Regions from separate parts of the Cellulosimicrobium sp. So1_17 genome, predicted to be linked through region 1. Evidence: riboswitches for the same ligand, from Rfam matches in the RefSeq annotation. Region 1 holds a riboswitch; each other region holds the start of a gene.

Region 1 (10,255 bases):
GGCCGGACGGCGCGGGCGACCCGCGGGACCGACGCTGCGGGACGCGCTCGAGGCGCCGGCCGCGGCGCTCGCCGTCTACGACGGTCCCCGCTGGCAGGCGACGCGGCTCGCCGTCGTCGCGTCCGACCTCGGTGCCGGCCGGCCGGCGCACCACGAGATCGCGTCGCTGCTGCTCGCCGGCGCGCAGGCCGGTCCGGGCGCGTCGTCCGCCCCTCCGGGCGTCAGGCGCTGAAGCCGACCCACAGGGGGGTGACCACGAGCGCGGCGAGCAGCACGCCGAGGACCGTCGTCGCCGCGCCGAGCACCCGGCTCGGTCGCACCGGCGTCATGTCCCCGCGGGCGCGCGCGGCGCGTCGACGCGCCGCGTGAACCACCCAACCGACGACGCAGCCGACGCCGAGCACGGGACCGACCACGAGGATCGTCGAGTAGGGCGCGACGACTGCCGCGCTCTCGGGTCCCAGGCCGGACGCGGCGCGACCGAGGGCGAGCACCGTCAGCACGGCGCCCGCACCCGGCACGAGCCCGCGCCGCAGCGACGACCAGAACCCGCGGTCGCGCCGGTACCCGCGCGCGGAGGGCGGTCGGGACGCCGCGTCGGGAGCCCCGGCCGGGCCGTGGGTCGTGGTGCCCGACGACGTCCCGGCAGACCGCCGGTCCGGTGCGCGTGCGCCGGGCCCGGCAGGAGGGGGCCGCGCGGTGAGGTCGGCGTCGAGCGTGCGCTGCAGCGGGTCCTGCGGGACCGCGGCGCCCCCGTACACGGGCCACGCCGGCCCGTCCTGCGTCCTCTCCGCCACGCGCACCATCATGCCCCGACCGGGTGGCGCAGCGCTGCCGTGCGAGGATGAGGGGGTGACCGCGCGAGCTGATCGTCGATTTCCCGGGCCCGTCACGGGCCCGCGCTGCTGACGCGCACCGTCACGCCTCCTCACCGGGACGCGGACGCGACCGGTAGGTCGGGGCCCGGACGGGCGCCCTAGAATGTCGCGGACGCGCCCGGCGCGTCCGCGCGTCCGGCCCTCGTGATGCGCCCGTGGGCCCTCCCCACCGTCCAGCCAGCTGTCCCGACATCGCCAGGAAGGCTCGTATGTCCAGCCCTGACGCCGCCGTCGCCCCCGCGAGCGACGGCCCTCCCACCGACGCGCCGTCGCCGCTCGACGCCGACGCCCTCCAGCGGGCGCTCGACGCCGCGCTCGCGGCCGTCGCCGCGGCCCGCGACCTCGACGCCCTGAAGGCCGTGCGCACCGAGCACACCGGCGACCGCAGCGCGCTCGCGCTCGCGAACCGGCAGATCGGCTCCCTCGCGCCCGAGGACAAGAAGACCGCCGGCCGGCTGCTCGGGCCGCTGCGCGGTCGCCTGAACCAGGCCCTCGCCGCGCGCCACGCCGAGCTCGAGGCCGAGCGCGACGAGCGGGTCCTCGTCGAGGAGGCCGTCGACGTCACGCTGCCGACCGACCGCGCCCCCCGCGGCGCGCGCCACCCGCTCGAGACGCTGCAGGAGCGGGTCGCCGACTTCTTCGTCGGCCTCGGTTGGGAGATCGCCGACGGCCCCGAGGTCGAGGCGGAGTGGTTCAACTTCGACGCGCTGAACTTCGGTCCCGACCACCCGGCGCGCCAGATGCAGGACACGTTCTACGTCGCGGGCGACGGCGACGAGCCGTCGAACCTCGTGCTGCGCACGCACACGTCCCCCGTGCAGGCGCGCTCGCTCCTGGCGCGCGGTGTGCCGCTGTACGTCGCGTGCCCGGGCAAGGTGTTCCGCACCGACGCGCTCGACGCCACCCACACGCCCGTCTTCCACCAGGTCGAGGGCATCGCGGTCGACGAGGGCCTGACGATGGCGAACCTCCTCGGGACGCTCGACGCGTTCGCGCAGGCCATGTTCGGCCCGGAGGCGCGCACGCGCCTGCGCCCGAGCTTCTTCCCGTTCACCGAGCCGAGCGCCGAGATGGACCTGTGGTTCCCGCAGAAGAAGGGCGGGCCCGGCTGGATCGAGTGGGGCGGCTGCGGCATGGTCAACCCGAACGTGCTGCGCGCGGCGGGCATCGACCCGGAGGTCTACTCGGGCTTCGCGTTCGGGATGGGCATCGAGCGCACGCTCATGCTGCGCCACGAGATCGCGGACATGCACGACATGGTGGAGGGCGACGTGCGCTTCTCCGCCCAGCTCGGAAGGGGCGTCTGATGCCGTACGTCGACCTGGACTGGCTCGGCGACCACGTCGAGCTCCCTGCGGGCCTCACCGCCGAGCAGCTCGCTGCGGACCTCGTGCGCGTCGGCCTCGAGGAGGAGGAGGTCCACGGCGCGGCCGTGACGGGTCCTCTCGTCGTCGGGCGGGTCCTCGAGCTCTCGCCGGAGCCGCAGAAGAACGGCAAGACGATCAACTGGTGCCGGGTGGACGTCGGCGCGCACAACGTCGACGGCGTCCCCGCGGCCGACGGGGGCGAGCCGCGCGGCATCGTGTGCGGGGCGCACAACTTCGGCGAGGGCGACCTCGTCGTCGTCGCGCTCCCGGGCGCCGTGCTGCCGGGACCGTTCGCCATCGCGAGCCGCAAGACGTACGGCCACGTGTCCGACGGCATGATCTGCTCGCAGCGCGAGCTCGGGCTGGGCGAGGACCACGACGGGATCATCGTGCTCCCGCGCCTCGGGTTCGCCGAGGCCGACCTCACGCCCGGCCAGGACGCCGTCGCGCTCCTCGGCCTGGGGAACGAGGTGCTCGAGATCAACGTCACCCCGGACCGCGGGTACGCGTTCTCCTACCGCGGGGTCGCGCGCGAGTACGCGCACTCGACCGGCGCGCGCTTCACCGACCGGGGCCTCGCGGCCTCGCTGCCGACGCCGCCCCCGGCCGCGACCCCCGACGGCTTCCCCGTGGAGGTCGACGACGCGGCCCCGGTCCGCGGCATCGACGGGTGCGACCGCTTCGTCACGCGCATCGTGCGCGGCATCGACCCGGCCGCGACGACGCCCGCGTGGATGCAGCGCCGCCTCACGGCGTCGGGCATGCGGCCCATCTCGCTCGCGGTCGACGTGACGAACTACGTCATGCTCGACCTCGGCCAGCCTCTGCACGCCTATGACCTCGCACGGGTCGCGGGCCCGATCGTGGTCCGCCGCGCGCAGCCGGGCGAGCGCCTCGTCACCCTCGACGACGCCGACCGGAGGCTCGACGCCGAGGACCTCCTCATCACCGACTCGCCCGACGGCGCCCGCGGCTCGCGGGTCCTCGGGCTCGCGGGGGTCATGGGCGGGGCGTCCTCGGAGGTCGGCCCGACCACGACGGACGTCCTCGTCGAGGCCGCGCACTTCGATCCCGTGTCCGTCGCGCGCACGTCGCGCCGGCACAAGCTGTCGAGCGAGGCGGCGAAGCGGTTCGAGCGCGGCGTCGACCCCCGGCTGCCCGCGGTCGCGGCGCAGCGCGTCGTCGACCTGCTCGTCGAGCACGGCGGCGGCACCGCCGACGCGGCGGTCTCGGACCTGGACCACGTCCCGGCGCCCGTTCCCGTGCGGCTGCCCGTCACGGAGCCGGAGCGGCTCGTCGGCGTGGCGTACTCGCTCGAGCAGATCGTGGGCACGCTGGGCGCGCTGGGCTGCGACGTCGCGGACGGGCCGTCGTCCGGTGGGACGGACGTGCTCGTGGTCACGCCCCCGACGTGGCGACCCGACCTCACCGGGCCGGCGGAGCTGGTCGAGGAGGTCGCGCGGCTCGTCGGCTACGACGAGATCCCGTCGGTGCTGCCGAAGGCGCCCGGCGGCCGCGGCCTGACCCGCGAGCAGGCGGTCCGCCGCTCGGTGGCCCGTGGCCTCGCCGAGGCGGGCTTCGTCGAGACGCTCAGCTACCCGTTCGTCGGGGCGGCCGAGCTCGACGCGCTGCGTCTGCCTGCCGACGACGAGCGCCGTCGTGCCCTGCGACTGGTCAACCCGCTCGCCGACGACCGGCCCCTCATGCGGACCGACCTGCTCACGACGCTGCTCGAGACCGCGCGCCGCAACGTCGGTCGCGGGATGACGGATCTCGCGGTGTTCGAGACCGGGCTCGTGACACGACCGCGCGTCGACGCCCCGGCCGCGCCCTCGCTCCCGCCGGGCGTGCGCCCGACGGACGACGAGCTCGCGGCGCTCGCGGCCGCCGTGCCGGACCAGCCGCGCCACGTGGCGGGCGTGCTCGTCGGCCGGCGCGAGCGCGCCGGGTGGTGGGGCGAAGGGCGGGCCGCCGACTGGACCGACGCGCTCGACGCCACCCGGCTCGTCGCGGAGCACGTCGGTGCCGAGGTCGTGGTGAGCGCCGACACGGCCCGCGCGCCCTGGCACCCGGGCCGCTGCGCGCGGATCGAGCTCGCCGACGGGACCCTCGTCGGGCACGCGGGCGAGCTGCACCCGAAGGTGCTCGAGAACCTCGGGCTGCCCGCGCGGTCGGTCGCGTTCGAGGTGGACCTCTCGGCGCTGCTCGCCGGGTCGAGCGCTGAACCGCTCGTCGCGGCGCCCGTCTCCACGTTCCCTGCCGCGAAGGAGGACCTCGCGTTCGTCGTCGCCGCCGACGTCACGGCCGAGGCGCTGCGCTCCGCGGTGGCCGACGGTGCGGGCGAGCTCCTCGAGGACCTGACCCTCTTCGACGTCTTCACCGGGGAGCAGGTCGGCGCGGGCCGCAAGTCGCTCGCGTTCTCGCTCCGTCTGCGGGCCGCCGACCGGACGCTCACGGCCGACGACGTCGCGCGCGTGCGGGCGGGAGCCGTCGAGGCGGCGCGCGAGCGCGTCGGGGCGGAGCTCCGGGCATGAGCACCGGCACCCCCGTGGACGCGGGCGTGGCGGGTGAGCCCGTCGCGCCTGCACGGACGGCGCTGGTCACCGGGGCGTCGCGCGGCATCGGCCGCGCGATCGCCGTCGGTCTCGCCGCTGCGGGGCTCGACGTCGCGCTGCTCGCTCGGGACGCCGCGCGGCTCCGCGACGTGGCCGACGAGATCACGGCCGGGGGCGCCGGGCACGCCGTCGTCGTGACGGCCGACGTCACCGACGTCGAGGCGGTGTCCGCGGCCGTCGCCGCGGCGGAGGGGGAGATCGGCGGCATCGACCTGCTGGTCAACAACGCCGGACGCGTCGACGCCGAGGTGCCGCTGTGGGAGGCGGACCCCGACGAGTGGTGGGCGATCCTCGAGACCAACGTCCGCGGGCCGTTCCTGCTCGCGCGCGCCGTCGTCCCGGGCATGCTCGCTCGGGGCGGGGGCCGCGTCGTCGACCTCAACAGCGGCGCGGGGTCGCACGACATGGTCGGCGCGAGCGCGTACAACGCGAGCAAGACGGCGCTCCTGCGCCTCGGCGCGAACCTGCACCGCTCGGGCTACGACCGAGGGCTCCGCACGTTCGAGGTCGCGCCCGGTGTGGTGCAGACCGACATGACGGGTTCGATGGTCATGCACCGGGGGCGCACGGAGTGGACGCCGGTCCAGCGCACGGTCGAGATGGTCGTCGCGATCGCCGGGGGCGGCCTCGACGCGTTCTCGGGTTCCTTCGTCCGTGTCACGCACGACTCGCCGGACTCGCTGCGGGCCGCGCTCGACGACGCCGCCCGCGGCGGGCGTGCGGTGCCCGGCCCGGACGGTCGCCGGCTGCGGGTGACGCGCTGGGGCGACGACGACCCGATGCCCGGCGAGCTGCCCCGCCGCTGACCGGCCTGCGTCACGAGGCGCGTCCTTCCCCGCTCGGGAAGGGCGCGCCTCGCGGCATTTGTACGCAAGGTCACCCGCCGATTAGTTGAATGTTCACCTAACAATCGGCGATGCTCTCCTGGACACCTGACCAGGACCGAGCGGACGGCGCGGTCGCGGTTCGACCACAGCACCCCGGAGGGCGACGGATGACCACGACACGACCGGTCCGCCAGTGGAACGGCATGACCGTTCCCGACGCGGGCACGTACGTGCTCGACGAGGCGCACAAGCGGGTGGGTTTCGCGGGGCAGCACATGATGGTCTCGCCGGTGCGGGGCGAGTTCACGCGGGCGAGCGCGACGATCCTCGTGGGACAGGACCCGCTGGCCTCCACGGTGACGGCGACGATCGAGTCGGCGAGCCTCACCACGCACCACGCCGACCGGGACGTCCACCTCCACAGCGCCGACTTCCTCGACGTCGAGACGTATCCGACGCTCGAGTTCCGCAGCACCGGCGTCCGGTGGCAGGGGAGCCAGGACGACGCGATCCTCGCCTGGGCGCGGCTGCGCAACCGCTCGCCGGAGCGCGCGACCGTGGCCGCGGAGCGCACAGCGCCCGCCGAGGCCGGACACTTCGTCGTGAGCGGACTGCTGACCATCCGCGACGTCACCCACCCGATCGACCTGAGGATGCGCTACGGCGGCGCTCGCCGTGACCCCTACGGCCGCGACATCTTCGGCTTCCACGCCACGGGGGAGTTCGACCGCGAGGACTACGGGCTCGTGTGGAACGTGCTGCTCGAGACCGGCGGCCTCCTCGTCGGCAAGAAGGTCTCGCTCGAGATCGCCGGAGAGGCGATCCACCAGGAGTGAGGACGGGCGGCGCGCCGCGACGGCGCACCGCACCGCTAGCATGAGCGGACCGACACGGGGTGCCCCGGGACACCGGGGCTGAGATCACACCCGTCGAACCTGATCTAGCTCGTACTAGCGAAGGGATGTCCGGCGATGACGCTCGCCCCCACGACCTCTCCTGCACCGCGACCCTCGCGTCCGCGCGTCCTGTCGGTCGCCGGGACGGACCCGACCGGCGGTGCCGGCATCCAGGCGGACCTCAAGGCCTTCTGCGCGCACGGCGCGTACGGGATGGCCGTCACGACCGCGCTCGTCGCGCAGAACACGCACGGCGTCCGTTCCGTGCACGTCCCCGGGGCGGCGTTCCTGCGCGAGCAGCTCGACGCGGTCTCCGACGACGTCGAGATCGACGCGGTGAAGATCGGGATGGTGGCGGACGCCGCGAACGCGCGCGAGATCGGTGCGTGGCTCGACGTCCTCGGTGCGTCGCGCCGTGACCGCGGAGGCGTCGCGCCGTACGTCGTGCTCGACCCCGTCATGGTCGCGACCTCCGGCCACCGGCTCCTCGACGCCGGCGCCGAGCAGGGCGTGCGTGACCTCGCGACGCGCGCCGACGTCGTGACCCCGAACCTGCCCGAGCTCGCCGTCCTCGCCGGGACGCCCGTCGCGGCGACGTGGGACGAGGCGCTCGTCCAGGCGCGCGCGTTCGCCGCGGCGAGCGGGACGGCGGTCCTGCTGAAGGGCGGCCACCTCACCGGCGCGACGTCACCCGACGCTCTCGTGGAGCCCGGCTCGACCGAAGGCGGCGCGGGTCGCGTGACGACGTTCGACGCGGGGCGCGTGGACACGCCGCACACGCACGGCACCGGGTGCTCGCTCTCGGCGGCCCTCGCGGCGCTGCGCCCGCAGCGCGCGGGCTGGCCGGAGGCGGCGCGCGACGCCAAGGAGTGGCTCACCGGCGCGCTGCGCGCGGGGGCGGCGCTGCAGGTCGGGACCGGCCGCGGGCCGGTCGACCACCTGCACGTGACGTCGCCGGTCGAGGAGCCGGTCGTCGAGCCCGTCGACGAGCACGATGCGGGCGGCGCCGGGTCTCAGGCGCGTGCGACCTCGGTCCCGGTGGGGTAGACGCACTCCGTGCCGGGCGGCCACCACCGCCACCGCGAGTCGACCTGGCTCGCGGCGACCCCGTCCGGCCGCTCGGCGACGCATCGGTCCTCGCCCTGCCGGACGCCGATCGTCAGGTAGTAGACGACGAGGACGCCCGTGAGCAGGACGGCGAGCACCGTCGCGGTCCGCCGGAGCGCGGGAGAGGGGCCGCCGTCGGACCCGTCCTCCTCCCCGGGTCGGGCCGGGACCCAGTCCCAGCTCATGCCTCGCGTCCGGAGCCCGACGCCGCGGCGTCGGGCACGAGCAGCACCTTGCCGGTGGTGGCACGCCCCTCGAGCGCACGGTGCGCCTCGGCGGCCTCGGCCAGCGGGAAGGTGGCACCGACGCGCGCGTGGAGGGTGCCGCCCGCGACGGAGCCGAGCACCTCGGTCGCCCGCTCGACGAGCTCGGTCCGCGTCGCCGTGTGGTCGCCGAGCTTGGGGCGCGTGAGGAAGACCGACCCGGCCGCGTTGAGGCGCTGCGGGTCGAACGGCGGCACCTGACCGGACGAGCCGCCGAACAGCACGAGCGTCCCCCGGCGGTGCAGCGACGCGAGCGACGCGTCGAACGTGTCCTTGCCGACCGAGTCGTACACGGCGGCGACGCCGTCGCCGCCGGTGAGCCCGCGCACGATCTCCGGGAGGTCGTGCGACAGGTCACCCAGCGCCGTGTACTCGATCACGTGCTCGGCGCCCGCGCCGCGCGACAGCTCGGCCTTCGCCGGCGTCGAGACCGTCGAGATCACGTGCCCGCCCCGCGCGACGACCATCTGGGTGAGCAGCAGCCCGACCCCGCCGGCACCGGCGTGCACGAGCACGCGGTCGCCCGGGCGGACCGGGTACGACGACGTGCACAGGTAGTGCGCGGTGAGGCCCTGCAGTGCGACGGCGGTGGCGTCCTCGAACGTCACGGCGTCGGGCACGTGCAAGGCCTCGCGTGCCGCGACGACCACGAGGTCCGCGTACGAGCCGGGCGCCTCCGTCCACACCACGCGGTCACCCTCGGCGAAGTCCTCGACGCCGTCCCCGACCGCCAGCACGTGGCCGGCGCCCTCGCTGCCCACGACGTGCGGGTACTGCATCGGGTACACGCCCGAGCGCTTGTACGTGTCGATGAAGTTGACGCCCGCGACCGCCGCGCGGACGAGGAGCTGCCCGGGGCCCGGTGTCGGGTCGGGCAGCTCGCGGTACTCCAGGACGTCAGGGCCACCCGCCTCGCGGGCCACGATCGCGTGCATGGGCCCAGCCTAGGCGGGTCGCGTGGGCGGGTCGGCTGACGTGCTCGGGCTGCCGCGCCGTCACCATGGTCTGTCGGCTCACGTCCTGGGAGCGCGACTCTGACGCCCTTCGCACGTCAACCGACCCACCCGCCGTCGCCTCGGCCTGGTCTCGTCCCGGTCCGCACTCGTCGCGAGCCCCTGGCATGTATAAGTATGTATAGTGATGCATATGACGATCACAGTGGCGGTCGCCGGGGCGTCCGGGTACGCGGGCGGGGAGATGCTCCGCCTGCTCGCCGGGCACCCCGACGTGGAGATCGGCGCCGTGACGGCGCACAGCAACGCAGGGACGCTCCTCGGTGCGCACCAGCCGCACCTGCGCTCGCTCGCCGACCGCGTGCTGCTGCCGACGACCCTCGAGCACCTGGTGGGCCACGACGTCGTCGTGCTCGCCCTGCCGCACGGCGCGTCGGGCGAGATCGCCGCGCAGCTGCCCGACGACGTGCTCGTGCTCGACCTCGGTGCGGACCACCGGCTGGAGTCCGCCGCGGACTGGGCGCAGTTCTACGGCTCGGAGCACGCCGGCACGTGGCCCTACGGTCTGCCCGAGCTCCTGCTCACGCAGGACCCCGGGGCAGGCGCCACGGAGACGCGACAGCGCGAGCGGCTCGCCGGTGCGCGACGGATCGCGGTCCCGGGCTGCAACGTCACCGCGGTGACGCTCGGTCTCCAGCCCGGCGTCGCGGCAGGTGTCGTCGACCCGCGCGACGTCGTCGCGGTGCTCGCGAACGGGTACTCCGGGGCCGGTAAGGCGCTCAAGCCGCACCTGCTCGCGTCGGAGGGCCTGGGCTCGGCGCAACCGTACGCCGTGGGCGGGGGCCACCGGCACATCCCGGAGATCGTGCAGAACCTGCGCGCCGCGGGCGCACCGGCCGTGCGGATCTCGTTCACGCCGACGCTCGTGCCGATGGCGCGCGGGATCCTCGCGACGGTCTCGGCGCCGCTGGCGGACGCCGTCGCAGGCCTCGGGCCCGCGGAGCTCGACGCGCGGGTGCGCCAGGCGTGGGACGACGCGTACGTGGGGGAGCCGTTCGTGCAGGTGCTGCCCGAGGGGCAGTGGCCGAGCACGGCGATGACGCTCGGCGCCAACACGGCGCTGATCCAGGTCGCCGTCGACCACGCCGCGGGGCGGGTCGTGACCGTCACCGCGATCGACAACCTCGTCAAGGGCACCGCGGGCGCCGCGGTGCAGTCCATGAACATCGCGCTCGGCCTTCCGCAGACGGCGGGCCTCACCACCGAGGGAGTGGCCCCGTGACCGTCACGTCGCCCCAGGGCTTCCGGGCCGCCGGCGTCGCCGCCGGGCTCAAGTCGAGCGGCGCGCA
Region 2 (10,255 bases), 2.0 Mb from region 1:
GCGCGGGTCCCGGCGGGAGGCGCCGTCGTACCGGACGACGACGTCGCGCACCTCGAGGCCCGCGCCGTCCGCCGCGTGCTGCACGGGTCGCGGTGCCGGGCCGGGCGCGACGGGCCGCGTGGTCGGGTCGGTGTGCACCATCAGAACTCTCCTCCGGGGCGGTCGCCGCGCAACCGCTCGGCGAGCAGCATGACGACGGCCGTGAGCAGGGCCAGGACGACGCTCGCCGCGAGCGCCATGCCCTGGTTCTCGGCACCCGGTCGCCCGACGAGCCGGAAGATCACCACGGGCAGGGTCGCGGTGTCGGGGCGGGCGAGGAACGACGTCGCGCCGAACTCGCCGAGCGACACCGCGAACGCGAACCCGACCGCGAGGCCGAGCGACCGCGCGGCGATGGGGCCGTCGACGCTGCGGAACACGCGGCCGGGCGCGGCACCGAGCGTCGCGGCGGCCTCCCGGAGGCGCGGGTCGATCGCGCGCAGCGTCGGGAGCACCGTGCGCACGACGAGCGGGATCGCCACGACCGCCTGCGCGATCGGCACGAGCAGGCCCGAGGTGCGCAGGTCGACGTCGAGCCCGAGCGGCCGGTCCAGGGTGATGAGGAACCCGAAACCGACCGTCACCGCGGAGACCCCGAGCGGGAGCATGAAGAGCGAGTCGAGCGCGCCGATCGCCCGGCGTCCCGTGCGCGACCGCGGTCGCCGGGACACGACGAGCGCGACGAGGCCCCCGATCACCACCGCGAGCAGCGTCGCGAGCGCCGCGGTGCGCAGCGAGTTGCCCGCCGCCTCCCACACGGTGACGGACAGCGCGTTGCGCCCGCCCGTCGTGCCGAGGTTCGCGTAGTTGTCGAGACCCCAGCCGCCGCCCGGCACGCGCAGCGACCGCACGACGAGCGTCGCGAGCGGCAGCCCGACCAGCACCACGACCACGACGGCGGTCAGCGCGGCGGGCAGGAGGTCACCGCCGGGCCGGCCGCTCGCCGGACCGCCCGACCCGCGCTGCCACAGCCGCAGCGGGTGCGCAGCGCTCGACGCGGCGGTGAGCGTCAACGCCCGCTCACGCTTCGCGCGCGTGCGGTTCGCGACCGCGAGCGCCGCCACGACCACGACGAGCTGCACGACCGACAGGACGGCGGCGGTGCGCAGGTCGAGGAACTGCGTCGTCTGGATCCAGATCTCGGTCTCGATCGTCCCGTAGCGGATGCCGCCGAGGACGAGGACGACGCCGAACGCCGTCGCGCAGAAGAGGAAGACGATCGACGCGGCGCTCGCGATCGCCGGGGCGAGCGCGGGCAGGGTCACCGTGCGGAACGCGCGCCACGGCGTCGCGCCGAGCGCGCGCGCCGCCTGCTCCGCGCGCGGGTCGAGGTGCTCCCACAGCCCGCCGACCGTGCGCACGACGACGGAGTAGTTGAAGAACACGAGCGCCACGACGATCGCCGCGAACGTCCCGTCGAGCCGCAGGAACCCGAGCGGCCCACCCTCGACGAGGAGCGTGCGGAACGCGACGCCCACGACGACCGTGGGCAGGACGAACGGCACGGTGACGAGCGCGCGCAGCACGCGCCGCCCGCGGAACCGGCACCGGTACAGCACGTGCGCGCCGGGCACGCCGAGGAGCAGCGAGAACGTCGTCCCGAGCACGGCCTGCCACAGCGTGAGCCGGACGATCCGCCACGTCCGCGGGTCGGAGAACACCTCGGCGAACCCCGACAGGTCGAGCCCGCCCTCCGGCCCGACGAACCCCCGCGCGACGAGCGCCACGACCGGCCACGCGAAGAACACCCCGAGGAACACCAGCGGCACCGCCGCCGCGACCCCCCACAGCAGCCCGCGCCGAGCACGGGACCACCCACGGCCGAGCACCGGCGTGGTCAGTCGACGACCGTCGCCGTCCACGCCTTGATCCACTCGTCGCGGTGCGCGTCGATGTCCTCGGGCGCGACCTCGAACGGCTCGTCGGCGAGCGGGGCGAACTGCTCCCACTCGGCGGGCAGCGCGACGGTGTCGTCGACGGGGTACATGTACATCTGGCCCGGGACGTCGGCCTGGAACGCCTCGCTCACGAGGAAGTCGACGAGCTGCTGGGCGCCCTCGGGGTTCTCGGCCCCGGCGAGGACGCCCGTGTACTCGACCTGGCGGAAGCACGTGTCGAGCAGCGCGCCCGTCGACGACGACGTCCCGTCCTCGGAGACCGTGAACGCGGGCGAGGTCGAGTACGACAGCACGAGCGGGCGGTCGCCCGCGCCCTCGCCGCCGGAGAAGTCGACGGAGTAGGCGTCGGACCAGCCGTCGACGACCTTGACGCCGTTCTCGCGCAGGTCGGCCCAGTACTGCTCCCAGCCGTCCTCGCCGAACGCGCCGACGGTCGCGAGGAGGAACGCGAGCCCGGGCGACGACGTCGCGGGGTTGGTCACGACGAGCAGGTCCCGGTACGCGGGCTCCGCCAGGTCCTCGAGCGTCTCGGGCTCCGGCACCCCGGCCTCGGTGAACCACGCGTGGTCGACGTTGATGCACACGTCGCCGACGTCGACGGGCGTCAGCTCGCCGTCGCCGACGGCGTACGGCTCTGCGGACGCCGGGAGGTCGGCGGGCGTGTACGGGTCGAGCACGCCCTCGTCGATCGCGCGGGTCGCGAACGAGTTGTCGATCCCGAACACGACGTCGCCGAGCGGCGAGCCCTTGGTGAGCACGAGCTGGTTGACGAGCGCGCCACCGTCGCCGGGGGCGACCTGCTCGACGGTCAGCCCGCTCTCCTCCTCGAACGCGGCGAGCACGTCGTCGCTCACCGCGAAGGAGTCGTGCGTGACGAGCGTGACGGTGCCCGACGACGCGCCGTCGCCCCCGGCCGTGTCGTCGCCCCCGCTGCACGCGGCAGCGGCGAGGAGCGTGACCGCGGCGAGGGACGCCGTCGTGACGTGACGGCCGGGCCGCGCTGCCCGACGACGGGTGGTGTGCTGCATGTGTCCTCCCCGGACGTTCAGGAGGGGTCCATCCGCCAGCGTCGGCGCGACGGCCGACGCGGACGGGTGATCGAGATTCCCGACTTCCTCCACCGGTGCTAACCGGATCAGGTTCGAGGGTCTGCGGTGGTCCGCACTCTCAGCTCCCGGGGAGCTCCCCTGTCGTTCCCGGCGAGCGTACACCGCGGTGGCTGCCGCACGGCGTCGACGCAGGCCAGGGACTACGGTGGTGCGCAGCACACCCGGCCCCGCCGGGACCGCCGACCCGATGGAGGAGCACCCGTGGCAGACACCGAGGAGAAGGCCACCCTCGCCGTCAAGGTGGGGACCGTCGCGCTGACGTTCGCGGCCGGCTGGGCGGCGCAGAAGCTCGTCACGCTCGTGTGGGCGAAGGTCACGGGGCACGACGCGCCGAAGGACCTCGACGACGAGGAGGTCGGCATCGTCTCCGCCGTGACGTTCGCGGCCGTCGCCGCGGGTGTCGGCGTCCTCGCCCGCCGGTTCGCCGGCAAGGAGGCCAAGCGCGTCGTCACGCGCTTCCTGTCGTAGTCCTCGGCTCGTCGTGAGCCAGGTCGGGCCCCGGCGCGCAGCCCCGGTACCCTGGCGCGCGTGACGGACCCCGTCCCGATGACCTCGACGCCCGCGCCCGACGCCGGCGCCGCGCCGTCCGTGCTGCGCGCGGGCTCGCGCGTCCTCGTCGACGCCGGACGCCTCCTCGTGCGCCACTGGCCCGCGCTCGTCGCGGTGGCGGTGCTCGCCCAGGTGGCCCACGAGCTCGCGCTGCAGGCGGCGCTCACGGTCGCGCCGTCGTCGGGTGAGCTCGGGCTGCTCGTGCTGTGTTTCTCGCCGCTCGCGACGGTCGTCGGGATCGTCGTCATGCTGCACGTCCTGCGCCGCGAGCCGCGGGACGACCGCGACCGGATCGAGGTGCGCGCTCTCCTCGGGTCGATCGCGTCGGTGCTCGTCCCGTACCTCGTCATCTACGAGTTCTACGGCGGTCTGTCGTCCGACTGGCAGGCGTACGTCGACTCCGCCGCGCTCGACCACGCGTTCGCCGCCGGTGCGGGGATCGAGACCGCCGACCCGATCCCCGAGGGCTTCGGGCTCACCGTCGTGCTCCTCGTGGCCGGCGCGCTGCTCGCCCGTACCCTCCTCGAGCGCCTCGCGAAGCGCCTGGAGCGGGGCGTCGTCGAGGCGGGCGGGGAGGCCCGACGCAGCGCCCGCACGGCCGCCGTGCGCATCGTCGCCGGGTACTGCGAGGTCGTCTGGATCGTCGTCGGCGCCTTCACCGTGACGGCGGTCGTCGGGAGCGTCCGCGAGTGGTGGACGTCGCGCGTCGTCGTCGTCGAGGTGACGACGTGGTGGGACGGCGTCGTCGCACGCGTGGACCTCCTGGAGCCGCTGGTCGCGGCCGTCGGTCCGACGACGTCGCTCCTGCTCGCGGGGATCGTCACCGGGCTCGTGGTGCCGCTCGCGTGGCTCACGCTCGGCACGATCGTCTACGGGGTCGAGGCGGTCGACGTCGTCGACCCCGCGCGGACGCGCGCGGCGCAGGACGGCACCGACGGACGCGCGACGCGTGTCGTCGACCGGGTCAACCGCACGCTCGGCGAGAAGCGTGCCCAGGCGGCCTGGGGCTTCATGCTCGACCCGGGTCGGCGGTTCGGCGGCCTCGTCGGCGCCCTCGGCATGCTGTGGCGCAGCCGCTGGAGCGCGGTCCTGCTGTTCTGCGTCGCGTTCGCGCTGCTCACGCTCGCCGAGCAGACCGTCTTCACGGCGGCCCAGGCGGTGCTCGGCCAGCCCGGCATCGTCGCGTGGCGCGCGGTGATCGGCCCGCTCGAGACCGTCGCGACGGTCGTCGTGCAGGTGCTCACGACCGTTCTGCTCGCCGCCGCGGCCGACGCGCTGCTCGCCAACCTGGGACTGCCGTCGGCGCTGCGCACGCGACGCGCGGCGCGGCTCTCGCGCGAGCGTCAGCCGGACCCGGCGGTGACCGGCAAGGACCAGTAGTCCGGCAGGAGCTCCGGCTCGACGAGGCGCACCTCGGCGGGCTCGGCGTCGTCGGGCGTGAGGAAGTACTGCGTGGCGCGGCTGGAGACGGCACCCGTGCACACCGGCGGATCGGTCACCGGCATGCCGGGCAGCGACGACGCGCCCGCGGTGAACTGGCGGCCCGACGTGTCGACGAGCACGACCTCGCACGCGGAGTACGCCTCCTCCGCGCTCGCCGGGCCGGGCGTGGCGTCCGAGCGCACCGACAGGTCGACGGCCCACAGGGTGTACCCGTCCGGGGCCTCGACGCGGCCGTCGTAGCCGTCGTCGAGCCAGTCGACGACCTCGGTCCCGGCGAGGCGGGCCCGCACGTCGCCGACCTGCGCCCAGCCCTCGTCGTCCGCCGTGTGGCCGCGGTGCGGCTCCGACGCCCACCACCCCTGCACGGCGTCGGAGCGCCAGGTGAGCGCGCCGAGCGCCGCGAGCGCGACCGCGAGCACCACCAGCCACCAGCGGTTCGCGCGCCACCATCCGACGCCGCCGACGCCGCTCAACCGCCCCACCCGCCCGGGACGAGCGCGGGCTCGAGCATCTCGACGGTGCCGCCGTCCGGCGGCGGCCCGACGCGGCCGAGGTCGATCTCGGCGACGGCCTGCGGGCGGTCGATGTCCGCGTCCTGGTGCTCCGTGAGCACGCGCAGCACGACGTCCCCCTCGAGCGCCTCGGCCGGGACCTCGACGACGACCGTCCCCGCCTCGGGGACGTCCGGGTCCACGAACGTGCTCATCATCGGGTTGCGCACCCGGTGCGAGGCCTCGTGGTCACGACCGTCGGCGTCGCGCAGCTCCAGCACCTCGAGGCCCGCCTCCTGCGTCGTGCCGGACACCGCGAGGTCGACGGCGACCCAGACGCCGTCGGTCGCGAGCGTGTCGAAGCCGTCCTCGAGCACCGTGCCGGTACGGACGTCGTCGACCCGCACGCGCACGGGCCCCGCCGTGACGACCTCGCCCACGGCACCGCGCGTCGTCGTCGACGTGAGGGTGGGCCACCACGTGTCGACGCGCGAGACCGCCGCCCCGACCACGACGGCGAGGGCGAGCAGGACGGCGGTCACGACCCGGTCGCCGCGCCGCGGCCGCGAGGTCACGGGCGCGTCGGACGGCGCCGGCCGCGCGGACCCGACGACGGCCGCCTCGGTGGTCTGATCGCTCACCAGTCGACCTCCTCCTCCGGCGGGTCCACGACGTCCGCCGGCACGTCGCCGGGAAGGACGTCCACGAGCACCACCGCGCCCGTCTCGGCCCACCGCCTCCCGCCCCCGATCGTCATGTCCCGGTACCGGAACGTCGGCAGGGTCACGGTGAGCGGCTCGTCGGGTGTGGCCGGGTCGTCGGACACCGCGCCCGCGTCCTCGACCGTCACGGGCCACAGGAGCGCGACGTCCTCGGGCAGGCCCGGCTGCAGGACGGGGTAGAGCGAGGCGTCGCGCACGAGCAGCGTCGTCCCGGGACGGTCCGGCTCCGCCTCGCCCACGAGCGCCAGGCCGGCGGGCAGCTCCGCCGGGAGCGTCACGGCGGTGTCGTCGAGGCGGCGCGACTCACGATCGGTGTCGAGCGCGCCCACGACCACGAGCAGCCACGCGTCCGCGCCGGCGTCCTCGAGCGCGGAGACCTGCACGTCGTCGGTCACGGACCACGACCGCACGGTGAGGTCGAACGGCCCGGTCGGGACCGGCTCGCCGGCGGCGGCCCGGGCCGGCCCCGCGTCGGCGGCGACGTGCTTCGCGAGGCCCCCGGCCGCCGTCGTGCCCACCACGACGCCGAGCACGGCCGCGAGGGCCGCCCGGCGGGGCCACGTGCCGACGAGGGCTCGCGCCACGGGCACGGCGCGGGCGGCCCGAGGCGGCGTCGTGGTCACGCCGCGCATCCTACGGTGGTGCGAGCGGTGCCGTCAGGACCCGCGGACGAACACCGTCGTGATCGGTCCCACCACGACGGCGTAGACCAGGGCGAGCAGCAGCGTGTGCAGCACGCAGAACAGCACGGCCTGGCCGAGCGTCCCCGGTTCGCGCAGGTGCCGCACGAGCTTGCGCACGAACTGCGCGGGGTGCAGCAGGTCCCAGCTGTTGAACCGCACGTAGCGGCCGAGGTAGATCCCGACGGTGACGAGGACCAGCACGGCGGCCACGGCGAGCCAGGACCCCGGCCGGGCGAACGGGGCGTCGTCCTCGGGGTACCGCACGACGGCGTACAGCATCTGCGCGACGAGCACGTTGACGACCGTGTTGAGCACCCCGGACAGCGCGAGCGTCAGCACCGCGACGATGTCGTACCAGAGCGGGACCCCCTCGCCGTCCTTGCGGTGGTTGAGGTTCAGCTCGGTGACGAGGTAGCCGGCGTTCGGCAGCAGGACCAGCCAGACGAGCGTCCCCAGCACGGCCACCGTCGCGACGACCCACGACGTCACCCCCGCGGCGAGCAGCGCGGCGTCGACGAGGACCACCGCACCGAGCACGAAGACGGGCACGATCGAGAGCGCGAGGTTGAGCAGCATCGGCCGGTAGACCGTCGTGCGGTAGACGACGGCCCGCAGCACGATGAGCACCAGCGCGTAGACGTTGAGCAGCGCGACGCCGCCGAAGAGCCAGGTGAGCACGCCCCTACGCTACGGGCGGCTCGTCGCGCGGGCCCGGGACGACGCCGATAGCGTGGACGGCGGCGAACCTCCCCGTGCCCGAGGACGGGCACCTCCCCCAGGAGCGGACATGGCACGGCAGGACGAGACCCCGGCGACGCCCCGGCACGTCGCGCCCGAGGCCCCCGCCGGACCACCGGCACCCAGCACCTCCCCCACGCTCATGCTCGCCCTGGCGACCATCGGGTTCGCCGTGAACTTCTGGGCCTGGGCGCTCATCAGCCCGCTCGGCGCCGCGTACGGGCAGCAGTACGACCTCACCGACGTCCAGGTCTCGGTCCTCGTCGCGGTGCCGGTCGTCGTCGGCTCGCTCGGCCGCATCCCCGTCGGGGCCCTCACGGACCGGTTCGGCGCACGCCTCATGTTCCCGCTCGTCAGCGCGGCCACGATCCTGCCCGTGCTGTTCGTGGGCCTCGTCGCGGACAGCTTCGTCGCGCTGATCGTCGGCGGGTTCTTCCTCGGTCTCGGCGGCACGGCGTTCGCGGTCGGCGTGCCCTTCGTCAACGCGTGGTACCCGCCGGCCCGGCGCGGCACCGCGATCGGCATCTTCGGCATGGGCATGGGCGGCACGGCGATCTCTGCGTTCACGACCGTCCGCATCCGTGACGCCTGGGGCGACGCGGCGCCGTTCCTGCTCGTCGCGGCGATCCTCGCGGTGTTCGCCGTCGCGTCGTGGCTGCTGCTGCGCGACGCGCCCGGGCGCGCGGCCGGGGCCGCCGGCGGCTTCTGGGCCCGCACGTGGTCGACGTTCCGGATGCCCGTGACGCTCCAGCTCTCGTGGTTGTACGCCGTCGGGTTCGGCGGCTTCGTCGCGTTCTCGGTCTACCTGCCCACCTTCCTCGTCAACGCCTACGACCTCACCGTGTCCGACGCCGCGGCGCGCACCGCGGGCTTCGTCGTGCTCGCCGTCGTCATGCGACCCGTCGGCGGCACGCTCTCGGACCGGTTCGGCGGCGTCCCGGTCTCGGTCGTGTGCTTCGTCGTCGTGACGGCGCTCGCCGCCGTCGTCGCGTTCCAGCCCGACCTCGTGCCGGTCGGCACCATCGCGTTCCTCGGCCTGGCCGCGGCGCTCGGCGCGTCCTCCGGCGCGACGTTCGCGCTCGTCGCGAAGGTCGCGCCGCCCGACAAGGTCGGTGCCGTGACCGGCCTCGTCGGCGCCGCGGGCGGCCTCGGCGGGTTCATCCCGCCGCTGCTCATGGGCGCCGTCTACCAGCTCGAGGGGACGTACGGGCTCGGCTTCGGGCTGCTCGCCCTCACCGCGCTCGCGACGCTCCTCTTCACGCTCGGCCCGGTCCGCCGGGGCGTGCGGGCCCGCGAGGCAACGGCCTCCGCCTGACCCCGCACGGCGGCCGGTCTCGCTCAGGCCTCGCGCACCGCGTCGCGCACCGCGACGCGCGGCAGGACGAGCCACAGCGTCGCCAGCAGCGCCAGGACCGCACCGCTCGCCCAGAGCGCGGCCGTGCGGCCCACGACGACGTCCACGACGAGCAGGACCGTCCCGGTGAAGACCAGGGCGAGGACGACGATCCCGGCACGCGTGACGCGGTCGCTCAGCGTCACCAGCTCGGGCTTGCGATGCTTGCGGAACAGCGCCCGGTGGATGCTCACCGGCGTGACGAACAGACCCGTCGTCAGCACGGACAGCGCGACCAGCGTCAGGTACACGCCCACCTGGAACTCGTCGAGGTCGGCGAACCGCGCCTGGAACGGCAGCGTCAGCAGGAAGCCCGTGAGGATCTGCACGCCGGTCTGCATGACGCGCAGCTCCTGCAGCAGCTCCACCCAGTTGCGGTCGGACCGCTCGTCGGGGGTCTCGTCACGGCCTCGGTCGTCCTTCCCGGCCCGCGCCTCGTCCTCGCCCGCACCCATGTCGTCCTCCGTCCGTCGGAGCAGGTGCCGCCTGCTCGACCACTCGTACGTCGCGGGCCGCCTTCGGCCGCGCGCTGGGCTAATCTTCCACTGCTGGGGTCAGGAATCGGCTCCGTCCTGCTTCGACCCCCGGGGACACCCATCGATGGACGCCGTTCAGCCCTTCGACGACCCACAGCTCGCGATCACCAGCCAGGGTCATCTCGTCACCGTGCTCGCCGCCCTCGTCGCGGGCGAGCCGCAGCCCGTCGGCCGCTTCCGCGTGGACCTCGCGACCGACCGGTGGTGGTGGTCCGACGAGGTGTTCGCCATGCACGGGTTCGCGCCGGGCGAGGTCGTGCCGACGACCTCGCTGCTCGTGTCGCACACCCATCCCGACGACCGCGACCGGGGCGTGCGCGCCCTCGCGCTCGCGGCACGCAGCGGACACGCCTTCGGGTCCATGCACCGCATCGTGGACGCCTCCGGCGCCACACGCATCCTCGCCGTCGCGGCGCAGGGCCGACGCAACCGCACGAGCGGGCAGGTCGCGGAGATCGCCGGCTACTTCGTGGACGTCACCGAGCACCACCAGGAGGCGGCGCGTCGCGAGGCCACCGCGGCGATCCGCGCCGCGGACGCCTCGCGCTCCGTCATCGAGCAGGCGAAGGGCGTCCTCATGGTCGCCTTCGGCGTGGACTCCGACGAGGCGTTCGAGCTGCTGCGCAAGCGGTCCAACGACGCCAACGTCGCGGT
Region 3 (10,255 bases), 160 kb from region 1:
CCACATGTACGTCTCGGCGGGGACGAGCGTCGCCGCGAAGAGCACGTCGCGCCACGTGCGGTCCTTCATGGACAGGGCGATGCGCACGTTGAGGGCGACGGCGACGACCGGGGGCAGGAGCCAGATCGGGGAGAACTCGAACGCGCTGATGCTCAGCGCGCCCGCGAGCAGCAGCCCGAAGAGGAGCCGGGTCGCGGCGTTGACGAGCATGCCGACGTTCTCCATCCAGCGCAGGCGCAGGTTGGGGTGGAAGGGCTGGCCGCGGGTGTCGCCGCGCTGACCGGGCCACATGAGGTCGATCGCGCCGTAGTTCCACTTGACCTGCTGACCGTCGAGCGCGCGCAGCGTGGTCATCCCGCCGACGACGGCGCGGGCGGTCGCGCTGATCTTCGTGGAGTACCCGAGGGACTTGATCTGGAGGCTGAGCAGGGAGTCCTCGACCTCGGAGTCGCTCACCCAGGGGTTGCGCTGGTGGTGTGCGGCCATGACGTCCTCGAGCGCGGTCGTCCGGAAGAGCGACGCCTGCCCACCGAGGACGGCCATGTTCCGTCCCCGCAGGAGGTTCTGCATGTTGAACGCCGCGAACTGGGCGCGCTGCCCGGTGAGCAGGAAGCGGCGGAGGGGGCCGCGGGTCGCGGTGGCGTCGACGGTGTAGATCGCGGAGATGCCCCCGATGCGCGGGTCGGAGTCCATCTCCGCCTCGAGGCGCTCGACGGCGTCCTTCGCGAGGACGGTGTCGCCGTCGACGCCGAGCAGGTAGTCGGCCCCGCGCACGAGACGGAAGCCGTAGTTCAGGGCGCCCACCTTCTTGTCGGCGAGCGCGCCGAGGTCGTGGACGTAGACGCGCGTGGTCTGGCGACGGCCCTTGCGCTCGACCGTGTGCTCCCCTGCGAGCTTGGAGGCCTTCGCGAACGTCTTGTCGGTCGTGTTGTTCACGACGACGTGGATCACGTCGGGCAGCCGCGTCTGTCGCAGCAGGCCCTTGAGCACCGAGCGGATGGTCGCAGCCTCGTTGTAGGCCGGGATGACGGCGCCGATCGTGGCGCTGCGCGGCGCCTCGTGGACGACGATCTCGTCGGGGGTGAACTCGTAGCGGTCGAGCTCGGCGCCGAAGGTCGGGACGTCGTCCGTCGTCGCGGCCGTGGTCGGCTCGGTCAGCACTGCGGTCAAGAGGCACCTCGTAGGTCGTTGCGGATTCAACTACGCAGATCCTGACCGCCGGACCTCGGCATCGCCCCGCGTCGAGCGCAGCGGACCCTCAAGATCCGCTCAAGATCGACGACCGCCCCGTCGGGCGTGCGAGGCGTCGAGGAACGTCGCGTCACCGTCGGGGACGAGAGACCGGTCGAGAAGCGCGCGACCGACGCCGCGGGCCAGCACGAACGCGGCGCGGCGGCCCGCCGGATCAGCGGCGGGACTCGAACGCCTGCGTGACGCGGTAGCCCACCTGCTCGTACGCCCGCCGGGCCGCACCGTTGTCCGCGTACATCCAGAGCACGACCATCGGGTCCTCCCGCAGCCCCGCCCGGGTCGCCGCTGCCGTCACCGCGCGCGCGATGCCCCGGCCCCGCGCGGCCGGGTCCGTGGCGATCCCTCCGAGCACCCACGGGACCCCCGGGCCGGCACCCCGGGCGCCCCCGACCCCACGCACGACACCCGCGTCGTCCTTCCAGCCCCACCACCGCGTGGCCGGGTCGTGCGGGTCGAGCTCCGCCGCGGGGTTCGCCCGGTCGAGCAGCGCGCGCGCCGCCGCCCGTCCGTCCCGCCCGTCGAGCCCGACGACGCGGCTCTCCCCCGGCTGGGCCGGCGGGTCGGTCGTCGCGGTGAACCAGTCCCATCGCGAGACGGGTTCCGTGCGCAGGTGCGCCGGCAGGCGCTCGACGGAGCCCCGGACGAGGGCAGACGCCGCGGCTGTCGTCCCTCGGGGGAGCGACGAGCGCACGACGCCCGCGGCGAGCTGCGGCGCCCCGAGGAGGAGGTGCGCGACGCCGTCAGGCGTGCCGAGTCCCCACAGCCCCGCACCGCCGTCGTCGAGCGCGCGCAGCACGACGAGCGCGTCGTCCCCCACGACGACGTCGAGGAGGGCGCAGGCGTGCAGCTCCAGGCGCATCACGGGGTGCCGTGCCCACGCCGCCGGCACCTGCGCGCCCCGTGAGACGCGCGTGGACGCACCGTCCCGGTCGTCCCGGGTCGGTGCGCCCTCGCGGGAGGCGCTGGTGGTCACTCCGCGGCGGCGGCCGGGAGGTTCCCCGGCTCCCCCTTCGCGGCGGGCTTCGCGTCGACGCCGGCCTCCTTGCGCTGCTCCGGCGTGATCGGCGCAGGCGCCTGCGTCAGCGGGTCGTAGCCGCCGCCCGACTTGGGGAACGCGATGACGTCGCGGATCGAGTCCGACTGCGTGAGCAGCGCGACGATGCGGTCCCAGCCGAACGCGATGCCACCGTGCGGCGGCGCGCCGAACTTGAACGCGTCGAGGAGGAAGCCGAACTTCTCCTGCGCCTCCTCGGGCCCGATGCCCATGACGTCGAACACGCGCTCCTGCACGTCGCGACGGTGGATACGGATCGAGCCGCCGCCGATCTCGTTGCCGTTGCACACGATGTCGTACGCGTAGGCGAGCGCGTCCCCCGGGGAGGACTCGAACGTGTCGACCCACTCCGGCGTCGGGGACGTGAACGCGTGGTGCACCGCCGTCCACGCGGAATGGCCGAGAGCAACGTCACCGTCGTCGGCGGCATCTCCGGTCGGCTTGAACAGCGGTGCGTCGACGACCCACACGAACGCCCACGCGTCCTCGTCGATCTGGCCGGTGCGCTTCGCGATCTCCTGGCGCGCGGCGCCGAGCAGCGCACGCGAGTCGGACGTCTTCCCCGCGGCGAAGAACACCGCGTCCCCCGGCTGCGCGCCGGTCGCGGCCTGCAGCCCTTCGCGCTCGGCGTCGGACAGGTTCTTCGCGACCGGACCGGCGAGCGTGCCGTCCTCCTGGAACGTCACGTAGGCGAGGCCACGGGCGCCGCGCTGCTTGGCCCACTCCTGCCACGCGTCGAACTGGCGGCGCGGCTGCGACGCCCCGCCGGCCATGACGACGGCGCCCACGTACTCCGCCTGGAAGACGCGGAACGGGGTGTCCTTGAAGTAGTCCGTGAGCTCGACGAGCGGGTTGCCGAAGCGCAGGTCCGGCTTGTCCGAGCCGTACAGGCGCATCGCGTCGTGGAACGTCATGCGCGGGATCGGCGTCGGGATCGTGTACCCGACGAGCTCCCACAGCGCGACGAGGATCTTCTCGGCGAGCGCGATGACGTCGTCCTGCTCGACGAAGCTCATCTCGACGTCGAGCTGCGTGAACTCGGGCTGGCGGTCGGCGCGGAAGTCCTCGTCGCGGTAGCAGCGCGCGATCTGGTAGTAGCGCTCCATGCCGGCGACCATGAGGAGCTGCTTGAACAGCTGCGGCGACTGCGGGAGCGCGTACCAGGAGCCGGGCGACAGGCGCGCGGGCACGAGGAAGTCGCGCGCACCCTCGGGCGTCGAGCGAGTGAGCGTCGGCGTCTCGATCTCGACGAACTCCTCGGCGTCGAGCACGCGGCGCGCCGCCTGGTTGACCTTGGAGCGCAGGCGCAGCGCGTGGGCCGGCGCGGGGCGGCGCAGGTCGAGGTAGCGGTGCTTGAGCCGCGCCTCCTCGCCGATCGTCTCGGTGTCCGCGAGCGCCGTCGACACCTGGAACGGCAGGGCCTCGGACGTGTTGAGCACGACGACGTCGCTCGCCAGGACCTCGATCGCGCCCGTCGGCAGGTTCGGGTTCTCGTTGCCCTCGGGGCGCCGCGAGACCTCTCCCGTCACCTGGAGCACGAACTCGTTGCGCAGCGGGTGGGCGACGGACTCGTCGCGGACGACGACCTGGGCGATGCCGGACGCGTCGCGCAGGTCGATGAAGGCCACTCCCCCGTGATCGCGCCGACGGTCGACCCAGCCCGTGAGGGTGACGGTCTGACCGGTGTGCTCGGCCCGCAGTGAGCCGGCCGTGTGGGTGCGGAGCACGGAGTTCGTCCTTCCAGGGAGTGCGTCGGGGGGTCGGGGCGCGCGAGCGCCCGTGCGAGTCTAGTCGGTGACCCACACGAGCCCACCAGGAGGTTCCGCATGCCCCGCACCATCGCCACCGCCCGCCGGATCGAGCGCGACGAGCTCGTCGGCCTGCTCCGCTCGCGCCACGACGGGGTGCTCGTCACGACGCGTTCCGACGGCTCGCCGCAGCTGAGCCCGGTGACGTACGGGGTCGACGACGCCGGCCGGGTCGTCGTGTCGACGTACCCCGAGCGTGCGAAGGCCGCGAACCTGCGTCGTCGCCCGCAGGCGTCGCTGCTGTCGCTGGGGCCGGGGTTCTCGGACCCGTGGGTCCAGGTGGACGGGACGGCCGAGGTGATCGAGCTGCCCGACGCGGTCGAGCCGCTCGTCGACTACTACCGCGCGATCTCCGGCGAGCACCCGGACTGGGACGAGTACCGTGCGGCGATGGTGGCCCAGGGCAAGTGCCTCGTGCGGGTGACGATCACACGCTGGGGTCCGGTGGCGACGGGTGGCTTCCCGGCCCGCCTCGCCGACGGCTGACGCGACCACGCGTCCGGGCGTACCGTGCGGCGCATGACGATCATGGTGTGCGTCCTGCTGTGGCCGACCGGTGACGCCGACGCGCTGTCCCGCTACGAGGACGAGGTCCTCGCGCTCGTGCCGGTTCACGGCGGTCGCGTGGTGCAGCGCGTGCGCGCGCTGCCCGGCCAGGACCCGACCGCGCCCTGCGAGGTGCAGGTCATCGAGATGCCCGACGACGCGGCGCTCGCCGAGTACATGGCGGACCCGGCGCGTGTCGCGCTGGCCGAGGTGCGCGACCGCGTCGTGGCCCGCACGGAGATCGTGCGTGTCGCTCCGGTGCCGGCGAGCACCGCCTGAGCGAGCCTCAGAACAGCACCTGCTCCACGCCGCCGCCCGCGAGGTCGAGCGCGCCGCCGTCGACCGGCATGCCCGCGAGCGCTCCGGCGGTCGGCGCCGCGGTGGTGTCGCGGGCGAGGCTGCCACGGGGGTACGCGCCGTCGACGGGCGGCTCGGCCGCTCCGAGGCCGCCGAGCTCACCGCGTCGGTAGCGACCCTCGACGCCCGACGGGCCGCGGTGGCCCGAGACGGCGAAGCCCCGGGTCTCGAGCATCGGGCGCACGCGGTCCCACAGCCAGGACCGGTAGGCCTTCGACGCGTACGTGCCGCGCTCGTAGACCCGCTCGTACCCCGGGACGAGGCGCGGATGCTCGCGCGCGAGCCACGCCATGAACCACTCGCGCGCCCCGGGCTTGAGGTGCAGCGGCAGCACGGTCACGCCGGTGGCGCCCGCGTCCTTGACCGCGTCGAGGAGGTCGGTGAGCGCGCGCGTGGAGTCGGTCAGCCAGGGCAGCACGGGTGCGACCATGACGCCGCACGGCAGGCCCGCGTCGCGGACCGCGCGGATCAGGTCCAGGCGCGCGCGAGGACTGGGTGTGCCGGGCTCGACCGACGCCTGCAGACCGGGGTCGAGGAGCGCGAGCGACACCCCGATCCCGACCTCGACGCGCGACGCCGCGTCGACGAGCAGCGGCAGGTCGCGGCGCAGCAGCGTCCCCTTGGTGAGGATGGACAGCGGCGTGCCGGAGTCCGCGAGCGCCCTGATGATGCCGGGCATGAGCCGGTAGCGACCCTCGGCGCGCTGGTAGGGATCGGTGTTCGTGCCGAGCGCCACGGGTTCGTGCACCCAGGACCGCTTCGCGAGCTCGGCGCGCAGCACGTCGTCGACGTTGACCTTCACGACGACCTCGCGGTCGAAGTCCTCGCCCGCGTCGAGGTCGAGGTACTGGTGCGTCGGACGCGCGAAGCAGTTGTGGCTCACGACCCCGTCGGCGACGAAGTCGCGTGTCCCGGTCGTGATGTCGACCAGCTCGACCTCGTCGCCTGCGCCGCCGAGGGCCTCGAGCGCCTCGACCCGCAGACCCTCGCCGCCGGTGACGTCGCGACCGAGGACCGGCGCGGAGCCGTCCGGCGCGGCCGCGAGGTCGCGCAGCGCGTGACGTCCCGGCCCGACGAGCACGTCGCCCAGCGCGAGGTGGGCGCGACGCCCGTCGCCCCCCACGACGTGTCGCCACCCCCGTTCGGTGAGGAACCGGTGGTCGCCGCTGGCGACCAGACGCGTCCCGTCGGCCAGCGTCACGCGATAGGCACGCTTGCGCATGGTCCAGCGGTCGAGCACGCGCGTGCGGACGTACCGGCGGTAGGCGCCGTGCGCCTCGGTACCGACGATCTCGTCGCCCACCCGCAGCTCGCCGACGGGCCGGTGCGTGCCGTCGGCCAGGAGCACCGGGGTCTGCGGGCTCAGGCAGTACGAGCAGGCGTGGCTGCAGCCGCGGTACGGGTTGACCGTCCAGCGGAACGGCATGCGCGACATCGCGGGCACCTTGGACAGCGCGCTCTTGGCGGTGACCTCGTGGAACGTGATCCCGGCGAACTCGGGCGTGCGGACGCTGCGCACGAGACCGGCGCGCTCCAGCCCCGGGAGCGCCCCGTCGTCGACGCCGATCGCCTGTCCGTCCCACCTCACGCCATGATTCGAACAGGTGTTCGACGCCGGTGTCAAGGTGGCGTGCTGACGAGGCGGGCGGCCGGCGAGGCGGAGGCCGACGCGCCCGCTCCCCGAGACGGGGGATTGTCCCGAGCCGCGTCTGCCCCTAGGGTCGGCACGAACGCCCCCGGGGAGCGCACGAGCGCTGAGAGTGCCGGCCGGACATCCGTGTCCCACCGGCAGACCCGTGGAACCTGATCTGGTTCGTACCAGCGAAGGGAGCAGGGCCGACGTCACCGTCCCCTGCGCCTGCACGCGCCCGCGCGACCGCGCACCCGGGGCACGTGCGCGCGCGGGTGCGGGACGCGCCGTCGTGCACCCGTCGCGGCCCGACGAAGGGACCCGCATGACCGAGCCCACCGCCCGACCCGTCGCACGACCCGTCACACCCCGGCCAGGAGCGTCCCGGCGACCTCGCGGCCTGACGCTCCACGAGACCGTTCTCGTCGCGGTCCTGGGCGTCGTGTTCGGCTTCGTGTACTGGGCGCTCGTCCAGCTCTGGGCGCCGCTCCAGCTCGCGATGGGACCGCTCGCCGACCTCGCCGCGAACGTGCTCGCCGGCGCCTGGATCGTCGTCGGACCGCTCGCGACGTACATCGTGCGCAAGCCGGGCGTCGGGATCCTCACGGAGACGCTCGCCGCGCTCGTCGAGGTCGTGTTCCTCGCCTCGCCCGCCGGACCGCTCCTGCTGCTCGTCGGGCTCGTGCAGGGGGTGGGAGCCGAGCTGCCCTTCGCCCTCACGCGCTACCGCCGCTACGGATGGTGGGTCTTCGTCGCCTCCGGCGTGAGCGCGGCCCTCGTCACGTACGCGTTCAACGCGGTCCGGTTCGGCTGGCTCGGCCAGGACTACGCGATGCTCCGGCTCGGCGTCCAGGTCGTGTCGTGCGTGCTGCTGTGCGGGATCGCGGCACGCCTGCTCGGCGACGCGCTCGCGCGCACCGGCGCCCTCGACGCGTTCGCCATCGGGGCGCGCCGTGGCTGAGGTCGCGCCCGCCCCCGCCGCGCCCGGGACCGCGGCCGTGCGGACGCGGCGCCTGTCCGTCAGCGTCGGCCACGACGCCGTCCCCGTGCTCGACGCGGTGAGCCTCGAGGTCGCGGAGGGGACCGGGCTGCTCGTCGTCGGACCGTCCGGGTGCGGCAAGTCGACGCTCCTGCGCGTTCTCACCGGGGTCGTCCCGCACACGCTGCCCGGGCACGTGACCGGCGACGTGCAGGTCGCCGGCCACGACCCCCGGGAGATCCCTGTGGCACGCCTCGCCGCGGAGATCGGCCTGGTGCAGCAGAGCCCCGGCGACCAGCTGTGCCTCGGCGGCGTCGAGGACGAGCTGCGCTTCGCGCTCGAGAACCGCGCCGCCGACCCGGCCACGGTCGACGACCGGACCGCGCACGCCCTCGCCACGGCGGGGGCGACGCACCTGCGCGCGCGGTCGACGCACGCGCTCTCCGGCGGCGAGGCGCAGCGCGTCGCGCTCGCCGCCGCGCTCGTCACCGACCCCGCGCTGCTCGTCCTCGACGAACCCACCGCGCTCCTCGACCCGCAGGGCGCGCGCGAGGTGGGTGCCCTCGTCGCCCGGCTCGCCGACGGCCCGGGGCGGCGGGCGCTCGTCGTGGTCGAGCACCGCCTCGACGAGCTCGGCGACCTGCCCGACGCCACGCTCGTGCTCGACGACGGCGGGCGCGTCGTCGCGCACGGCTCCACCCGCGCCGTCCTGCGCGAGCACGCGCAGCGGCTCCTCGAGCTCGGCTGCTGGCTCCCTCTCGACGTCCTGCTCGAGGCCGCAGGGGCCCCCGGGCCTCTCGGCTCCGACCGCACCGACGCGTGGCTCGTCGACCTCGCCTCCTCCTCGCGCACCGGCCCGTCCGCCGACCGTCCGGCGCGGGCCGGGCGGGCCCTGCCTGCCACGGCAGGCACGCCGGCACCCCCCGTGGCGCTCCGTGCGCGCGCGTTCACGGTGACACGGTCCGGCGCACCGGTCGTGCGCGACGTCGACCTCGACCTGTGTGTCGGCGAGGTGCTCGCCGTCGTCGGACCCAACGGGAGCGGGAAGTCCACGCTGCTGCGCGGGCTCGCCGGGCTGGAACCGAGGTCGGGCACGCTCACCGTGGCGGGGCCGGCGCCCGTCGCGATGGTCTTCCAGGACCCCGAGCACCAGCTCCTCGCACGGACCGTGCGCGACGAGGTCGCGTGGTCGCCGCGCCTCGCGGGCGTCGCGGACCTCGACGAGCGCGTCGCGCGGACGCTCGCGGCGTACGGGCTCACCCACCTCGCCGACGCGAACCCGTTCCGCCTGTCGGGCGGCGAGCAGCGGCGGTTGTCCCTCGCGACCGCGACGGTGCTCGATCCCCCGGTCCTGCTCGCGGACGAACCGACCTTCGGCCTCGACCGCGCCCAGTCCGACGCGACCGCCCGGGTCCTGCGGGACCTCGCCGACCGGGGGGGCGCGGTCGCGCTCGTCACGCACGACCTGACCCTCGTCGCGCGGGTCGCCGACCGCGTGGCCGTCGTCGTCGACGGCGAGGTCGTCGCGGACCGTGAGACGTCGGCGGCGCTCGCCGACGACGCGCTGTGCGCCGGTGCGCGGCTCGCCCGGCCGCCGCTGCTCGAGTGGTGGGCGCGCACGGGCCGGTGCGAGGGCGTCGGGCTGCGCGCGCTCGTCCGTGCGCTCGACGACGCGCTCCTCGCCCGGTGCCGGCCCGGCCACGGCGACCGCGTCCCGGCGGTGCACGGATGAGCCCGCTCGCCCGGTGGAACCCGACCGTGAAGCTCGCGACGGTGCTGGTGCTGTCGACCGCCGCGCTGCTCGTGACGGACCCCGTGACCCCCGCGATCGGCTACGTCCTCGCGCTCGCCGCGCTCCTGGCGCTCGGGCGGGTGCCGCTGCGGGCCGTCGCCGTGGGCCACGTGCCGTTCCTCGTGCTCGCGACGAGCCTGCTCGTGGTCAACGTCCTGACCCGCCCGGGCGGCGACACCGTCGTGATCGGCCCCGTCACCGTCGGCGCGACCGGGCTGACGATCGGCGCCTCGCTCGCGCTGCGCACGCTGTTCGTCGGCGTCCTGTCCCTGGCCCTCGTGCTGACGACGGATCCGGTGCGCCTCATGACGAGCCTGCACCAGCACGCCCGGCTGCCCGCCACGTGGACGTTCGCCGTGCTCGCGGCGCACCGGCTGCTGGAGGAGCTCCCCGGCACGTGGCACACGATCCGGTGCGCGCAGGCGGTCCGGGACCCGCGTCGCACCGCGGGGAACCTCCCGCGCTCTCCCCGCGCGCTGGGCGCCGCGGCCTTCGCGCTGCTCGTCGGCGCGATCCGGCGGTCCGAACGCCTCGCGATCGCCCTCGAGTCCCGCGGGCTCGGGGCGGGGCCGCGCACGACCTCCCGACCGGTCGCTCTCGTCCCGCTCGACGTCCTCGCGGGCGTGGCCGTCCTCGCCGCGGCCGCGGGCGTCGTCGTGCTCGGCGCGCGCGCGGGCTGGCTGACCGGCCTCGGTGCGCTCACCGGCTGACCGGCGAGCACCCCGACGCCGCGCACCGCGGTGCGCGGGGATCAGGCCCCGGGCACGGCCCGGGGCCAGAGGTCATCGGCGGGCGGAGCCCACGACGCCGCGTCCGCGTCGACCTGCTCGCCGGACCG

The links. Region 1 has a riboswitch for thiamine pyrophosphate ahead of thiD (bifunctional hydroxymethylpyrimidine kinase/phosphomethylpyrimidine kinase). Riboswitches for the same ligand answer to the same signal wherever they lie in the genome.
Region 2: another riboswitch for thiamine pyrophosphate. It lies ahead of ACZCLJ_RS15700 (thiamine ABC transporter substrate-binding protein); the one in region 1 lies ahead of thiD (bifunctional hydroxymethylpyrimidine kinase/phosphomethylpyrimidine kinase).
Region 3: another riboswitch for thiamine pyrophosphate. It lies ahead of ACZCLJ_RS03845 (ECF transporter S component); the one in region 1 lies ahead of thiD (bifunctional hydroxymethylpyrimidine kinase/phosphomethylpyrimidine kinase).

The regions. Positions count from the first base shown of each region.
Region 1 covers NZ_CM143702.1:1,016,747-1,027,001, reverse strand. Annotated here, with positions in the region: gene thpR (RNA 2',3'-cyclic phosphodiesterase) at 1-232, shown strand, start outside; gene ACZCLJ_RS04595 (hypothetical protein) at 222-797, opposite strand; gene pheS (phenylalanine--tRNA ligase subunit alpha) at 1,088-2,185, shown strand; gene pheT (phenylalanine--tRNA ligase subunit beta) at 2,185-4,779, shown strand; gene ACZCLJ_RS04580 (SDR family oxidoreductase) at 4,776-5,666, shown strand; gene ACZCLJ_RS04575 (YceI family protein) at 5,855-6,523, shown strand; TPP riboswitch at 6,569-6,666, shown strand; gene thiD (bifunctional hydroxymethylpyrimidine kinase/phosphomethylpyrimidine kinase) at 6,659-7,630, shown strand; gene ACZCLJ_RS04565 (hypothetical protein) at 7,597-7,875, opposite strand; gene ACZCLJ_RS04560 (quinone oxidoreductase family protein) at 7,872-8,888, opposite strand; gene argC (N-acetyl-gamma-glutamyl-phosphate reductase) at 9,094-10,188, shown strand; gene argJ (bifunctional glutamate N-acetyltransferase/amino-acid acetyltransferase ArgJ) at 10,185-10,255, shown strand, end outside.
Region 2 covers NZ_CM143702.1:3,561,411-3,571,665, reverse strand. Annotated here, with positions in the region: gene ACZCLJ_RS15710 (ABC transporter ATP-binding protein) at 1-141, opposite strand, end outside; gene ACZCLJ_RS15705 (ABC transporter permease) at 141-1,880, opposite strand; gene ACZCLJ_RS15700 (thiamine ABC transporter substrate-binding protein) at 1,877-2,965, opposite strand; TPP riboswitch at 3,033-3,136, opposite strand; gene ACZCLJ_RS15695 (DUF4235 domain-containing protein) at 3,248-3,514, shown strand; gene ACZCLJ_RS15690 (hypothetical protein) at 3,575-4,975, shown strand; gene ACZCLJ_RS15685 (hypothetical protein) at 4,939-5,511, opposite strand; gene ACZCLJ_RS15680 (hypothetical protein) at 5,508-6,170, opposite strand; gene ACZCLJ_RS15675 (hypothetical protein) at 6,167-6,874, opposite strand; gene ACZCLJ_RS15670 (DUF1361 domain-containing protein) at 6,908-7,612, opposite strand; gene ACZCLJ_RS15665 (MFS transporter) at 7,722-8,987, shown strand; gene ACZCLJ_RS15660 (DUF6328 family protein) at 9,011-9,520, opposite strand; gene ACZCLJ_RS15655 (PAS and ANTAR domain-containing protein) at 9,666-10,255, shown strand, end outside.
Region 3 covers NZ_CM143702.1:853,698-863,952, forward strand. Annotated here, with positions in the region: gene ACZCLJ_RS03815 (glycosyltransferase family 2 protein) at 1-1,161, opposite strand, end outside; gene ACZCLJ_RS03820 (GNAT family N-acetyltransferase) at 1,406-2,110, opposite strand; gene aspS (aspartate--tRNA ligase) at 2,221-4,032, opposite strand; gene ACZCLJ_RS03830 (PPOX class F420-dependent oxidoreductase) at 4,132-4,599, shown strand; gene ACZCLJ_RS03835 (DUF1330 domain-containing protein) at 4,633-4,938, shown strand; gene ACZCLJ_RS03840 (Rv2578c family radical SAM protein) at 4,946-6,604, opposite strand; TPP riboswitch at 6,744-6,865, shown strand; gene ACZCLJ_RS03845 (ECF transporter S component) at 6,972-7,607, shown strand; gene ACZCLJ_RS03850 (ABC transporter ATP-binding protein) at 7,600-9,357, shown strand; gene ACZCLJ_RS03855 (energy-coupling factor transporter transmembrane component T family protein) at 9,354-10,127, shown strand; gene hisS (histidine--tRNA ligase) at 10,169-10,255, opposite strand, start outside.